2 regions of the Streptomyces sp. x-80 genome follow, and region 1 is predicted to be linked to the other one. Evidence: riboswitches for the same ligand, from Rfam matches in the RefSeq annotation. Region 1 holds a riboswitch; the other holds the start of a gene.

The links. A riboswitch is a leader RNA that binds a small molecule or an ion and turns the genes downstream of it on or off. The one in region 1 is predicted to bind cyclic di-AMP.
Region 2: another riboswitch for cyclic di-AMP. It lies ahead of ACLJWH_RS30810 (M23 family metallopeptidase); the one in region 1 lies ahead of ACLJWH_RS22375 (M23 family metallopeptidase).

The regions. Positions count from the first base shown of each region.
Region 1 covers NZ_JAJPWM010000010.1:313,380-320,399, forward strand. The annotation lists gene ACLJWH_RS22355 (MFS transporter) at 1-654, shown strand, start outside; gene ACLJWH_RS22360 (LysR family transcriptional regulator) at 890-1,861, shown strand; gene ACLJWH_RS22365 (PP2C family protein-serine/threonine phosphatase) at 2,217-3,296, shown strand; gene ACLJWH_RS22370 (DUF2332 family protein) at 3,445-4,560, opposite strand; cyclic di-AMP (ydaO/yuaA leader) riboswitch at 4,932-5,066, shown strand; gene ACLJWH_RS22375 (M23 family metallopeptidase) at 5,456-6,628, shown strand; gene ACLJWH_RS22380 (aldo/keto reductase) at 6,805-7,020, shown strand, end outside.
Region 2 covers NZ_JAJPWM010000018.1:81,432-88,451, reverse strand. The annotation lists gene ACLJWH_RS30820 (M16 family metallopeptidase) at 1-421, shown strand, start outside; gene ACLJWH_RS30815 (M16 family metallopeptidase) at 460-1,827, shown strand; cyclic di-AMP (ydaO/yuaA leader) riboswitch at 2,049-2,204, shown strand; gene ACLJWH_RS30810 (M23 family metallopeptidase) at 2,217-3,029, shown strand; gene ACLJWH_RS30805 (GntR family transcriptional regulator) at 3,235-3,924, shown strand; gene ACLJWH_RS30800 (HPr family phosphocarrier protein) at 4,394-4,675, opposite strand; gene ACLJWH_RS30795 (GNAT family N-acetyltransferase) at 4,895-7,020, shown strand, end outside.

The DNA.
Region 1 (7,020 bases):
CTGCTGATGGGCGCCGGCTGGGCGTTCGTACTCGGCCCGGCCACCGTCGCCGCTCTGTCCTCCGCACCGGACCGGCTGGCGGGGACGGCCGTCGGCGCGTCGTGGACGTTCCACAACCTGGGCGGGGCGATCGGGCTGGCCGTCGGCATGGCGGTCTACCGCTGGTCCGCGGCGGACTCGCTGACCGACGCCCTCGCCGCGCGGCACCTGCCCGGCGGGGCGTGGGCCGAGGCGGTGGTCGCCGATCCTTCGGCGGGCGCCGCGGCGCTGCGCACGCACACCGGTCTGGGCAGTCGGGAGGCCGATGAACTCTTCGGTGATCTGTTCCTCCGTGGCAACCAGGCGGCGATGTGGCTGCTGGCCGGGGTGGCCGTCGTCGCCTTCCTGGTCATCTCGCTCGGGATGCGTGGTGGGCGGAGTGGGGGCGGGGCGGCGTGTCCTGCGGGGGAGGGGGCCGGGGCGGGCGGGGGCACTGGGAGCACCGGGGGCACTGGGAGTACCAGGGTCGCCGGGAGCGCCGGGAGCGGGCAGGGTGTCGGGGCTGCCGAGACTGCCAAGGCTGGCGGGGCCGCCGAGACCGCCGGGGCCGCTGAGGTCACCGAGATCACCGAGATCACCGGGTCCGTAGGGCCGCTGAGGTCTGCGGAGGGCTGATGCCTGATGCCTGATGTCCAGTGCCCGATGTCCGATCTCCGATGTCCGATGTCCGACGGATGACGACCGACGGATGACGACCGACACCGCCAAGGTGGCGTTCGACGCCCTGTCTAGGATTCGGGGCATGCGGAACTCGCAGGGCATGCGGAACACGCAGGGCGTGGGGAATGCACAGGGCGTGGGGAATGCACGGGGCGTACCGATCGTGCCCGGTGCGCCGATTGTGTCGGGTGTGCAGACGGCTCCGGGTGTGCAGACGACCCCGGGTGCGCGGAAGCCGCCCGCCGCGGGGATCGAACTGCACCATCTGCGCTGTTTCGTGGCCCTGGCCGAGGAGCAGCACTTCACGCGGGCGGCCGAGCGGCTGGCGCTCTCCCAGCCGACGGTGAGCCGTACGATCCGGCGGCTGGAAGAGCTGATCGGCTACCGCCTGCTGGAGCGTACGACCCGGCAGGTCACGCTCACGCCGGAAGGCGACCGGCTGTATGACGAGCTGCGGATGCTGCTGCCCCGTCTGGACGCGGCGCTGCGGCCGGTCGCGGACGGTTCCTTCTTCCGTATCGGTTTCGCCTGGGGATTCCCCGCTACCTGGCCGCAGGCAGCCATCGAGCGGTTCGAGGCGGAGACCGGCATCGGCGTACGCGTCCACCGGCACGATGCCGCGCTGGCGGGAGTGGACAGCGGTACGGCCGATATCGCGATCCTCCGGGGCCGGGTCACGGCTCCCGGCATGCAGGCGGTCACGCTGCTGCACGAGCCCCGCATCGCCGCGGTGTCGGTGCGCTCGGAGCTCGCCGGACGGGACGAGATCAGCTGGTCGGAGCTGTCCCGTCGGCGTCTGGTGGTGAACCGGGTCAGCGGTACGTCGGACCTGGCGGACTGGCCCGTGGGCGCGCGGCCCGAAGTCGCCGCGTACTGCGAGAACTTCGACGACTGGCTGGAGGCCGTGGCCGGAAACCGTGGCGTCGGCGTCGTCCCCGAGTCCATCGGCCGACGGCACATCCACCCGTTCGTCTCTTTTGTAGCGATACCCGACGCGCCGCCGGTGCCGCTGCACATCGTCTTTCCCCGGCACCACGCACATCCGCTGACGCCTCGGTTCCTCGCGCATGCGCGCGCCACGGTGGGGCAGTGCGAGGGCGGGCGCGCCGCCGGTGGTGCGGCCACCCTGCCGGACCGGCCCGCCGCACCCGGTTCCCCCTGACTCCCCCGGTTCCCTCTGACTCCCCCGGGTTCACCCGACTCACCCGGTTCACCCGCCACGCCCTCCCCGTGACCCGTCCGGCCCATGAGGATTCGCCGCGCGGCCCCGTACCGGAAAGCCTTGGGAGGTCGAGGGTGCCGCCCGGCGGCGCGGACCCGGAGCCGTATCCGGGTACGGCTCCGTATCCGGATACGGAGTCAGGGCCGGCCCCATGGCACAACGGTTTCCTCAATGACGGTGTCGCTGGACGACGATGTCCCGGCGGACGGGCGGGAGCGGGAAGAGGCCGGTGCGGATGCTTCGAGGCGGCAAATACCGTATCGGCGATCGGGAACGGAAGGCGCGGCATGCCCGGATGTCCCCGCTCGGCCGCCGGCTGGCGCGCTGGCTCCCCGTCCTCCTGATCGCCGCCGGCCTCCTCTTCGACATCGGGACCCCGCCCCGCTACACGGCCTCGCCGTTCTTCTCCGCCGCCCCCCTGGTCGCGGCGCCCCTCTACTCCCTGCGTACCACCGCCATCACGGCCGTCGCCGCCGTCGCGGGCGAGCTCTGGGTCGTCACGTACCACCGTGGGGCGACGGTGAACGAGACCGTCGCCGAAGCCTCCACGGTCTTCGTCGTCGCCGTACTGGCGCTCGGCATCAACCGGGTCGTACGCCTCAGCGATGCCCAGCTGGCGTCCGTACGGGACGTCTCGGAGGCCGCCCAGCGGGCCCTGCTGCCCACGCCACCCGCCCGGATCGGCCCGCTCGCGGTCGGCGCGCGCTATGTGGCGGCGCGGGCGGACGCCCGGATCGGCGGTGATCTCTACGCGGTCCAGGACACCCCGCACGGCGTACGGATGATCGTCGGCGATGTACGGGGCAAGGGGCTGGAGGCGGTGGAGGCCGCGGTGGTCGTCATCGGTGCCTTCCGGGAGGCGGCGGAGCAGGAGGCCACCCTGGAGGCGGTGGCGGGCCGGCTGGAACGGGCGCTCCAGCGGGAGGGCGGGCGGCGCGAGGGCATCGACCAGTTCGAAGGGTTCACCACGGCCGTGCTCGCGGAGGTCCCCGCCGATGAGCGCGCCGCACTGCGCGTCCTCAACCGCGGCCACCCGGCCCCGCTGCTGATCGGTCCGGACGGCGGGCTGTGCGAGCTGACCCCGGCATCGCCCGCGTTGCCGCTGGGGATGAGCGAGGTGGCGGGGTGGCCGGACCGGGCGGACGAGACGTTCTTCCCGGCCGGGTCCATGTTGCTGCTGTTCACGGACGGGGTGACGGAGGCACGGGACCGGACGGGGGAGTTCTACGATCCGGCGGCCCGGCTGCGCGGCCGCCACTTCACCGGGCCGGACGACCTCCTGGACGCGCTGGTCGAGGACGTCGCCCGGCATTCGGGCGGGGCGTCGGCGGACGATATGGCCCTGCTGGCGGTGCGGCGGCCGCTGGGGGCGTAGGGGACGGAGGGTGGCGCAGGGGCGTATGTGAGGCGGGGCGTATGTGAGGTGGGGCGTGCGTGACGGGAGGGTCGTACGTGACGGGAAGGTTGTACGTGACCGTGACCGTGGCCCGGCCCGGCCCGGACGTGCGGACCGCCGCCGCGGCTCACCCGCCGGCTGCCGGCTCCCGGAGCCAGTGCAGGTGCTCGCCGTGCTGGCCGGTGAGGGCGACCGGGCGCTCGTCCAGCGCGAGGGTCAGCGGCTGTCCGTCCTCGGGGCGCAGCGCCTCGTGCGCCGGAGTGGTGATCCACGGCAGGACGCTGTGGTGCTCGTTGGAGATCCAGTGACCGGGGCCCGGCCGCTCCGCGAGAAGCGACCGTACGAGCCGGGCGAACTCCTCGCGGCGGTCGAGCGGGAGATAGGTGAGCACGGAGGTGTGGAAGACGACGAGGGTCGCCTCCGGCGGGGCCTCGGCGGCGAGGGCGGGCAGCTCCTCGACCAGATCGCCGCGCACCATCCGCGGGCGGGGCACCGGCCGTACCGCTTCGACGGCGGCCGAGAGCCGCGCCGCCCGGTCCGGGTCGCCCGGCCAGAGGAGGGCGTGCAGCCAGCGGAGGTCGTCGGGTTCGGCGGCCGGATCGAGCGGGTTCAGGTCGATGCCCGCTCGCCAGACGATCTCGGGGAGAGCGCCCGCCGCCCCGGGAGCCGGGACCGTCGGCTCCGCCGCTCCGGCCTCCCGGCTCGTCCGGCACTCGAACGTCACCGGGTTCTCCGGCGCCCCCACCTCCGTCCCGGTCCCCGCGGCCCCGGCGTTCCGGTACCGGTACCGATAGCGGTCGGGGTACAGGCACAAGCCCGCCGACGCGCCGACCTCCAGCAGCGCGAGCGGCTGCGGGAGGCGGGCGAGCAGCGGCAGCAGCGTGGCGCAGCGGCCCGGTTCGTTGGTCTGGGTGGCGCGCCGCATGATCACCGTCCGGACCTCGTCCCAGTGCCGGATCGTCCACTCGCGCCAGCGCCCGTACGCCGACTCGCCGCGCGGGCCCTGTTCGGCGTGCGGACCGTCGAGATAGCGGACGGCGGCGAGGAGGAGGTTCGGCTGCTGCTTGTTGCCGGCGGGCAGCGACCCCGACAGCAGATCGCAGAATTCCGGGTCCTGGCTTATACGTGCGGTCAGTTCCTCGTGGGCCTCGGACCGTCCCCGAGCCTGCCGCCAGGAGAAGTCCCGGTACCGATCCGCAACTGTCTGCGCGTTGTTGACGACGTTCACGACGTTGACGACCATGATCAGACCGTAGCGCTCTTACGCTCCGTAGCCATCGTGCACCCCTCTGCATAACGACTGGCGCACAATCGTCGAAGGTTCGTTTGCCGACGTCCGGTCAACTCGCCCGGTTTGACGCCTTCATGGGTGAAAAAGTCCAGGCCAGAACCGACCTGAAGTCGGTGCGGATTCGGGGGAACGCTTGGAAATCGGCCGCCGTCTCTATTACTGTCCGATAACGGAGCGCGGTCGTTTCAGCCGTCGCAAGAGGCGGCCCCGCGCGCCGACGCCGAATCCCGCAAGCGCACTTCAGGCACGTCAGACGCGTCCAGGCACCTCAGTACCGCACGTCGGACAGCACCACACAGCAGCACAGAGCACCGCGTCGATGTGTACGGAACGCGCCGAGGGAACCGGGGAACCACCACCTTGGGGTGAATCGGACGCCTCCCGCCAGCGGGCGCCCGTAGGAGACCTTCCTGCTCCGAACCCGTCAGCTAACCCGGTAGGCGAGAGGGAAGGAAAGGAGTGCGCCCCCGTGGCGTCCAACAGCTCTGCCTCCGAGGTTCCGACCGCCTACGACCTCGCTGACCGCGGCCCCACTGACGGCCCGTTCGCCGGCCCCTTCGATGCCCGTATGGCCGGCCCGTCCGATGTCCGTAGGGATGGCCTCGGCGACAGTCGTGGGGTTGGCCGCAGCCGTATCGACGACCGCCGTGTCGACAGCAGCATCGACAGCCGTGCCGACAGCCGCATCGGCGGCCGTGATCCCGGCCGTGCGTACGGCGGTGCGGGCGATCGCGGCGGCGCTGGGCTGGGGAACGGCGACGGACGGATAGCCGGGGGCGGACGGACGGGCGGCGACCGTGGCACTGGCGCCAATGGCGACGGCACCGTCAGCCGTGACGCCACCGTCATCGGCGGTGGCACCGTCGATGCCGTTGGCGTTGGCGACGGCGATGGCGACGGACCGTGGGACGAGTGGAATCCCGCCGAGGAATCCATCCGTACGGTCCGTGGCAAGCACCGGGTCGGAAAGCAGCGCAGCAGCGGGTTCGCCCGCGGCGGTACGGTCCTGGGCGTCGGCGTCATCGCGGCGGTCGGCGCGGGCGGGATGGCGTCGGCCGAGGACAAGCCGCCGCTTCCGATCTCCATGCCCGACCTGCCCGACCTGCCCGACCTGGGCGGCATCGCCGAGGACATCGTCGACAAGCTGCCGGACCCCGCCTCCCTCCCGGGTATCGGCGCCCTCATGTCGTCGGACGGCACGACAAACTCCGCGAACGCGGACGCGAACGCGAACGCGAACGCCGGCGTGGGCGTGGGCGCGAAGACAGCCGCGAAGACAGACGCGAAGACGGATGCGAAGACGGATGCGGACACCAGCTCCGTCCTCGTCCAAGCCGGTCTCAGCCCGGACGAGGCCGCTCCGGGGCAGGGCCAGGGCGCGGGCGAGGCGCTGCGCAGCCGCATCTTGCAGCAGGCCGATACGCAGCAGGGCACGGCGGAGCAGGAAGCGCGCGAAGCCGCGGAGCGGGCCGCCGTGCAGCAGGCCGAGCGGGACGCGGCCGCGCACCAGGCGAAGGCCGAGCAGGCCGCGGCGGCCAAGAAGGCGGCGGCGCTGGAGGCCAAGCGGCAGGAGGAGGCAGCGGCCCGCGAGAAGGCGGAGGCCGCGCGCCTCGCCGAACTGGCGAAGAACTTCGTCGTCCCCGTCTCCTCCTACACCCTCACCGCCGGCTTCGGCCAGGTCGGCGACCGCTGGGCGGCGAACCACACCGGGCAGGACTTCGCCGCACCGACCGGCACTCCCGTCAGAGCGGTTCACTCCGGCACCATCACCCAGGCGGGCTGGGCCGGTTCGTACGGTTACCGCATCGTCCTCACCCTCGACGACGGCACCGAACTCTGGTTCTGCCATCTGTCCTCCATGGTGAAGACCTCCGGCAAGGTCACCACCGGCGACGTCATCGGCCGCGTCGGCGCCACCGGCAACGTCACCGGCCCCCACCTCCACCTGGAGGTCCGCCCGGACGCCGGCAGCCCGATCGACCCCACGTCCTGGTTCCGTGACCGCGGCCTGAACATCTGAACCCGAACGGGCCCCATGCCCGACGCCTCGCACCCAGCGCACCGAACCCCACACCCCACACTCCTCACTCCGCACTCCTCAGCCCACACCCGAACGAACCACCCAACCGGAGTAATTGGCCCTCCCTTCCCCCCTCCCTCGGAATAACTCCTCTCCGGGCCACGCTGAAACCGCGTATGACCGCGACACAGAAGCCCCTCGGCTCGCTCTCCGTCTCCCCGCTCTGCCTCGGCGGCAACGTCTTCGGCTGGACCGCGGACGAAACCGAGTCCTTCGCCGTTCTCGACGCGTACGTGGCGGGCGGCGGCAACTTCATCGACACCGCCGACGTCTATTCGGCCTGGGTACCGGGCAACAAGGGCGGCGAGTCCGAGACCGTCATCGGCAACTGG
Region 2 (7,020 bases), on a different contig from region 1:
CGCGCCGTCCCTCGGCTGGCTGGACGTCAAGACGTCCGGCGGCGTGGAGGTCCCGGGCATCGAGAGCGCCATCGACGAGGAGCTGGCCCGCTTCGCCGCCGAGGGGCCCACCCCGGAGGAGATGGAGCGTGCGCAGGCCCAGTTGGAGCGCGAGTGGCTGGACCGGCTCGCGACGGTCAGCGGCCGGGCCGACGAACTCTGCCGGTTCGCCGTCCTGTTCGGCGATCCGCAGCTCGCCCTGACGGCCGTGCGGCGGGTCCTGGAGATCACCCCGCAGGAGGTGCAGGCGGTCGCCCAGGCCCGGCTGCGCCCCGACAACCGCGCGGTGCTCGTGTACGAGCCCACCGAGCCCGCCGACGAGGCTGCCGACAACGCCACCGACAGCGCCACCGACAACGAGGAAGAGGAGGCGGCCCGGTGAGCGACGCCGTTACCAGCGCAGATTCCACCGAGAGCACCATGGACTTCCACCCGCAGCCGCAGAGCGGCGCACCCAAGCCGTGGGCCTTCCCGGCCCCTGAGCGCGGCCGGCTGGCCAATGGCCTCACCGTCCTGCGCAGCCACCGCCCCGGCCAGCAGGTCGTCGCCGTCGAGATGAACCTCGTCGCGCCCCTGGCGGCCGAGCCCGAGGGGCTGGACGGCGTCGCCACGATCATGGCGCGCGGCCTGTCCGAGGGCACCGACAAGCACGACGCGGAGGAGTTCGCCGCCGAGCTGGAGCGCTGCGGCGCCACCCTGGACGCGCACGCCGACCACCCCGGTCTGCGGGTCTCCCTGGAGGTGCCGGCCTCCCGGCTGACCCGTGCGCTCGGCCTGCTCGCCGACGCGCTGCGCGCCCCCGCCTTCCCGGACGGCGAGATCGAGCGGCTGGTCCGCAACCGCCTCGACGAGATCCCGCACGAGCTCGCCAACCCCGCCCGGCGCGCCGCGATGGCGCTGTCGAAGGAGCTCTTCCCGGCCACGTCCCGGATGTCCCGGCCCCGACAGGGCACCGAGGAGACCGTCGGGCGGATCGACGCGGCGGCCGTCCGGGCCTTCTACGACGCCCATGTGCGGCCCGCCACGGCCACCGCCGTCATCGTCGGTGACTTCACCGGTATCGACCTGGACGCGGCGCTCGCCGGCACCCTCGGCGTCTGGACCGGCACCGCCGGCGAACCGGTGTCCGCCGCGCCGATCACCGCCGACGACACCGGCCGCGTGCTGATCGTGGACCGCCCCGGCGCCGTCCAGACGCAGCTGCTCATCGGCCGCATCGGCGCCGACCGGCACGACCGCGTCTGGCCCGCGCAGGTCCTCGGGACGTACTGCCTGGGCGGCACCCTCACCTCCCGGCTGGACCGCGTGCTGCGCGAGGAGAAGGGCTACACCTACGGGGTGCGCGCCTTCGGCCAGGTGCTGCGCTCCGACGCGGACGGCACCGGCGCCGCGATGCTCGCCATCAGCGGGTCGGTGGACACCGCCTCCACCGGTCCGGCGCTGGACGACCTGTGGCGGGTGCTGCGCACCCTGGCGGCCGAGGGGCTCACGGACGCCGAGCGCGATGTCGCCGTGCAGAACCTCGTCGGCGTCGCACCGTTGAAGTACGAGACCGCGGCGGCCGTCGCGGGCACCCTCGCCGACCAGGTGGAGCAGCACCTCCCGGACGACTTCCAGGCGCAGTTGTACGCCCGGCTCGTGGAGACCGGCACGGTCGAGGCGACCGCCGCGGCCGTCAACGCCTTCCCCGTGGACCGGCTGGTGACGATTCTGGTCGGTGACGCGGCGGAGATCGTCGAGCCGGTCAAGGAGCTGGGTATCGGCGAGGTGACGGTCGTCACCGGCTGACCGGCCGGGCCGCCGCCGCGCAGGCGAAGTCCGTATCGCACAAGGGGATCCCGTGGCGTTCGTCCGCCGCGGGATCCCCTTTATGTCCAGATTATTGTGGCTGGTTGTACGGCGTGGGTGTGGCGTACCGCACAAACTGCCGGTTCTGTTTGCCGATTGAAAGTTGCCCCCTCTAGCGTCGGTCCCGCTGTCCGCCAGACGTACGCCGCAACCGCAGCACCGGACAGCGATCGCCGAGTCCCCGTACGGCGCGAGCCAGGGGAGCCGGGGACCCATATGTCCCTGGGGTGAATCGGGCCCCTCTCCGGAGGAGTTCGTAGGAGACCTTCCTGCTCCGAACCCGTCAGCTAACCCGGTAGGCGAGAAGGAAGGAAAGGACAAGCCAGCAGATGGCGTTCACCCGTGCCACCGGGAAGCACCGCCGTGCGAGCCGCAGCGCCCGTACGACCCGCAACCTCGCCGGTATAGCGACCCTCGCGGCGGGCGGCGTCGTCGCCTCCGTGGCCTCGCCCGCGATGGCCGCCACGGACGGGGCGCGTGCCCACGACGGTGCCCTGCGGCAGGCCGTCGTGATGGGTGACGAAATCGCCGACCACGTCGAGGCGCAGGCCGACGCGCAGGAGGCGGTCGCCGAGGCCGCCGCCGCGCAGGTGAAGGCCGAGGCCGAGGCGGCGAAGCTGGCCGAACAGGCCAAGCAGCGGGCCGAGGAGGCCAAGAAGAAGGCCGAGGCGAAGGCCAAGGAGGAGCGCGAGGCCAAGGAGCGCGCCGCCCGCGAGGAGGAGCGCAAGCGCCTCAACACCTTCGTCGCCCCCGTGGACGGTTCCTACGTCTCCACCGGGTACAAGGCGTCCAGCAGCCTGTGGTCCTCCGGCAGCCACACCGGTATCGACTTCCACGCCGGCACCGGCACGTCCGTCCACGCCGTCGGCGCGGGCACCGTCGTCGAGGCGGGCTCGGGCGGCGCGTACGGCAACAACATCGTGATCAAGATGGCCGACGGTACGTACACCCAGTACGGCCACCTGTCGTCCTTCGCGGTCTCGGTCGGCCAGACCGTCACCAGGGGCCAGCAGATCGGCCTCTCCGGCGCCACCGGCAACGTCACCGGGCCGCACCTCCACTTCGAGGCCCGCACATCGCCCGACTACGGCTCGGACATCGACCCGATCGCCTACCTCCGCGCGCACGGCGTCAACGTCTGACCCGCCCTCGTCCCCTCCCCGAGCCCTGGCCCCGACGGCCGGGGCTCGCGGCGTATCCGGCCCCCGACGGCCCGCCCGGTCCGCACCCGTGGCCAAAAAATATCCATGAATACCCGGACCCTGCCGGAAAGCCGTCCCGGTCGAATAGAGTCACGGAAAAGCCGCTCGGCGGAATTTCCAGGTGATTACGGCGGAGGCACGGACGATGCGAGGCCAGATTTCCGCGCATGCGGTGTGTACGGCGATTCGCGAGGACATCGTCTCCGGTGCGCTGGCGCCGGGGAGCCGGCTGGTCGAGGAATTCCTGGCGGCCCGCTACGGCGTCTCCCGGGTTCCGGTGAGGGAAGCGCTGCGCACCCTCCAGTCCGAGGGTTTCGTCACCACCCGCCGCCACGCGGGTTCCTGCGTCGCCGAGCCGACCGACCAGGAGGCCGCCGACCTCCTGGACGTGCACGCCCTGCTGGAGCCGCTGGGCGCGGCCCGCGCGGCCGCCCGCCGCAGTCCGGCCCACCTCAAGGTGCTGCGCGGCCTGGTGCGGCTGGGGCGTGAGCGGGCCCGGCACGGCCATGCCGCTGAGCTGTGCCAACTGGACGACTGGTTCCACGAGACGCTCGGCCGGGCGGCCGACAGCCCCGGTCTGGCGGCGCTGCTGACCCAGTTGCGGCGGAAGATCGAGTGGATGTACGCGGTGGAACTCCCGCTGCGGGCCGCGGAGTCGTGGGACGAACACGGCGCGGTGCTGGACGCGGTGGCCCGGGGTGACGCCGAACGGGCTCGTGCCCTGATGGCCGCTCATATCGAGCGCGGCCGCCCGGTACACCGGCTGCGACGCCCCGCCGCGGTGGCGGTGAGGGAAGTGAAACAGCCCGTCAACACGGCGCGTGCCCGGCCTTAACAATCACCGCGTAGACAGTGGGGGAGGCGCGCGGGAGCGGCGGGCGAGGGCACCACGTATGCGGCGCGCTCGCATGCGGCGACGCGGCAATGCGGCTGTTCATGGTGGTGCGGTTACTCGCTGATACGGGAATCGGGCACCGGTTGTTCGGCGCTCCGCATATTCGGGGCCGTCGATTTCCGGATGTGTCCGGTGCCGGCTGAATTCCCGTACCGGGGATTCTCGTCCGTGTGGCTGGTCCGTGCCCGCGCGGAAAATTCATGTCCGCACGGAAATCCACGGAAAGCCAAGAAAAGCGGAGAATCCGTTCCGTGACGGAGAAAGCGCGCCCGCGGAAGAAAGCGCGCCCGAAGTCCGGTTCGGGGGTCCGCCCGGCGTCCCGCCAGGCGGACAGTGCGCAACGGCCCCGTCGCGGCGCCCGGGTACCGGTCGCCGCGACGGGGCCGCGGATGCGGAGGTCCCGACGGACTCAGACGGTCTCGGGGAGCTCGTCGAGGCCCTCGGAGACGAGCTTCGCCAGGCGGTCGAGCGCGGCGTCGGCGCCCTCGGCGTCGGAGGCCAGCACGATCTCCTCGCCGCCCTGCGCGCCGAGGCCCAGGACCGCGAGCATGGAGGCCGCGTTGACCGGGTTGCCGTCGGCCTTGGCGATCGTCATCGGGACGCCGGCCGCCGTGGCCGCACGGACGAAGATCGAGGCGGGGCGGGCGTGCAGGCCCTCGGCCCACCCGACATTGACGCGGCGCTCAGCCATGGTGTTGCCCTTCAAGTCGTGACTGTTGTCTAGACCAGTCTCTCACGCTGTCCGGAGTGCTCGGGCGGCCTTTCGTCCCGACCTTCCCGCCATTCGTCCCGGGCGGGTTCCCGCGGGCCCGGCCGGCACCCGCACCCGTCCGCACGCCACCCGCGGACTGCTCCGCCCCCGAGCGTACATACCGGGCCGGTTGTCGGTGCCCGGCCGTACCCTGGCCGCATGCAGACGCCGCCGGACCCCGCGTACCCGACCCACTGGGAAGCCGACGTGGTGCTGCGCGACGGCGGCACCGCACGCATCCGTCCCATCGCCCCCGACGACGCCCAGCGGCTGGTCTCCTTCTACGAACAGGTCTCGGACGAGTCGAAGTACTACCGTTTCTTCGCGCCCTACCCCCGGCTGTCCGACCGCGATGTGCACCGCTTCACCCACCACGACTACGTCGACCGCGTCGGCCTGGCCGCCACCGTGGGCGGCGAGTTCATCGCCACCGTCCGCTACGACCGCATCAACGAGCAGGGCCTGCCCGCCAAGGACCCCGGCGACGACCAGGCCGAGGTCGCCTTCCTCGTCCAGGACGCCCATCAGGGCCGCGGCGTCGCCTCCGCCCTCCTGGAGCACATCGCCGCCGTCGCCCGCGAGCGGGGCATCCGCCGGTTCGCCGCCGAGGTGCTCCCCGCGAACACCAAGATGATCAAGGTGTTCACGGACGCCGGCTACACCCAGCAGCGCACCTTCGAAGACGGCGTCGTCCGCCTGGAATTCGACCTCGAACCCACCGAGCAGTCCCTGGCCGTGATGCGCGCCCGCGAACAGCGCGCCGAGGCCCGCTCCGTCCAGCGGCTGCTCGCCCCCGGCTCGGTCGCCGTCATCGGCACGGGCCGCGCCCCCGGCGGCGTCGGCCGCGCCGCCCTGCGCAACCTCCTCGACTCCGGCTTCACCGGCCGCACCCACGCCGTCAACCACGCCTTCCCCCCGGAGCTGGACCGGCTGGATCCCGAGGGTGTGCCGGCCGTACGCGCGCTGCGTGAGATCCCTGGCCCGGTCGACCTCGCCGTCATCGCCGTCCCCGCCGACCGGGTCCCCGACGTGGTCCGCGACTGCGGCGAACACGGTGTCCAGGGCGTCCTGATCCTGTCCTCCGGTTACGCCGAGTCCGGTCCGGAAGGCCGCGAGCGGCAGCGCGCGGTGCTCCGCCAGGCCCGCTCCTACGGCATGCGGCTCATCGGGCCCAACGCCTTCGGCCTGATCAACACCGCCCCCGCCGTCCGGCTGAACGCCTCGTTCGCCCCACGGATGCCCGCGGCCGGCCGGATCGGCCTGTTCACCCAGTCCGGCGCGATCGGCATCGCCCTGCTCAGCGGGCTGCACGCACGCGGCCCCGGCGACGGTGGTATCGCCGGCATCTCCACCTTCGTCTCCGCCGGCAACCGCGCCGACGTCTCCGGCAACGACCTCCTCCAGTACTGGTACGACGACCCGGAGACGGACGTCGCGATCCTCTATCTGGAGTCCATCGGCAACCCGCGCAAGTTCACCCGGCTCGCCCGCCGCACCGCCGCCGTCAAGCCGGTCGTGGTCGCCAAGGGCGCCCGGCACAGCGGCACCGCACCGCCCGGCCACGCCGTCCCCACCGTCCGCATCCCGGACAGCACCGTCGCCGCCCTGCTGCGCCAGGCCGGCGTGATCCGGGTCGACACCGTCACCGAACTGATCGACGCCGGGCTGCTGCTGGCCTCCCAGCCGCTGCCGGCCGGCCCGCGGATCGCCATTCTCGGCAACGCAGAGGCGCTCGCCCTGCTCGCCTACGACGCCTGTCTGACCGAGGGGCTGCGCCCGCTGCGCCCCCGGGTGCTGGCCTCGTCGGCGACACCGGACGACTTCCGCGTGGCGCTCGCCGAGGCGCTGGCGCGCGACGACTGCGACGCCGTCGTCGTCACGGCCGTGCCCTGGGTGGGGGAGGGGAGCGCCGTCTCCGCGAGCGAACGGGAGGTCGCCGCGCTCGCCGCCGCGCTCCGCACCGGGGCCGCCACCGGCCCGGCGAAGCCGGTGGCCGTCGTCCACCTCGCGATGGACTCCCTGGCCGAGGCGCTCGCGGCACCGCCGGGGCCGCCGCCGGAACCGTCACCGGACCCCACGGCACCCACGGCACACGGACCCCACACCGCGTACGAAGCACACACGACGCACGAGACCCGCACAGCGCATCCGACGGTTACGGCGGACGAGGCGGCAACGTCCCCTCACCCCCGGCCCGCGGCCCCCGCCCCGACCACGCCCGGTGCCCCGGACTCCGCACAGGCCACGGAAGCCCCCGCCGCCCCCGCTCACATCCCCGCCTACCC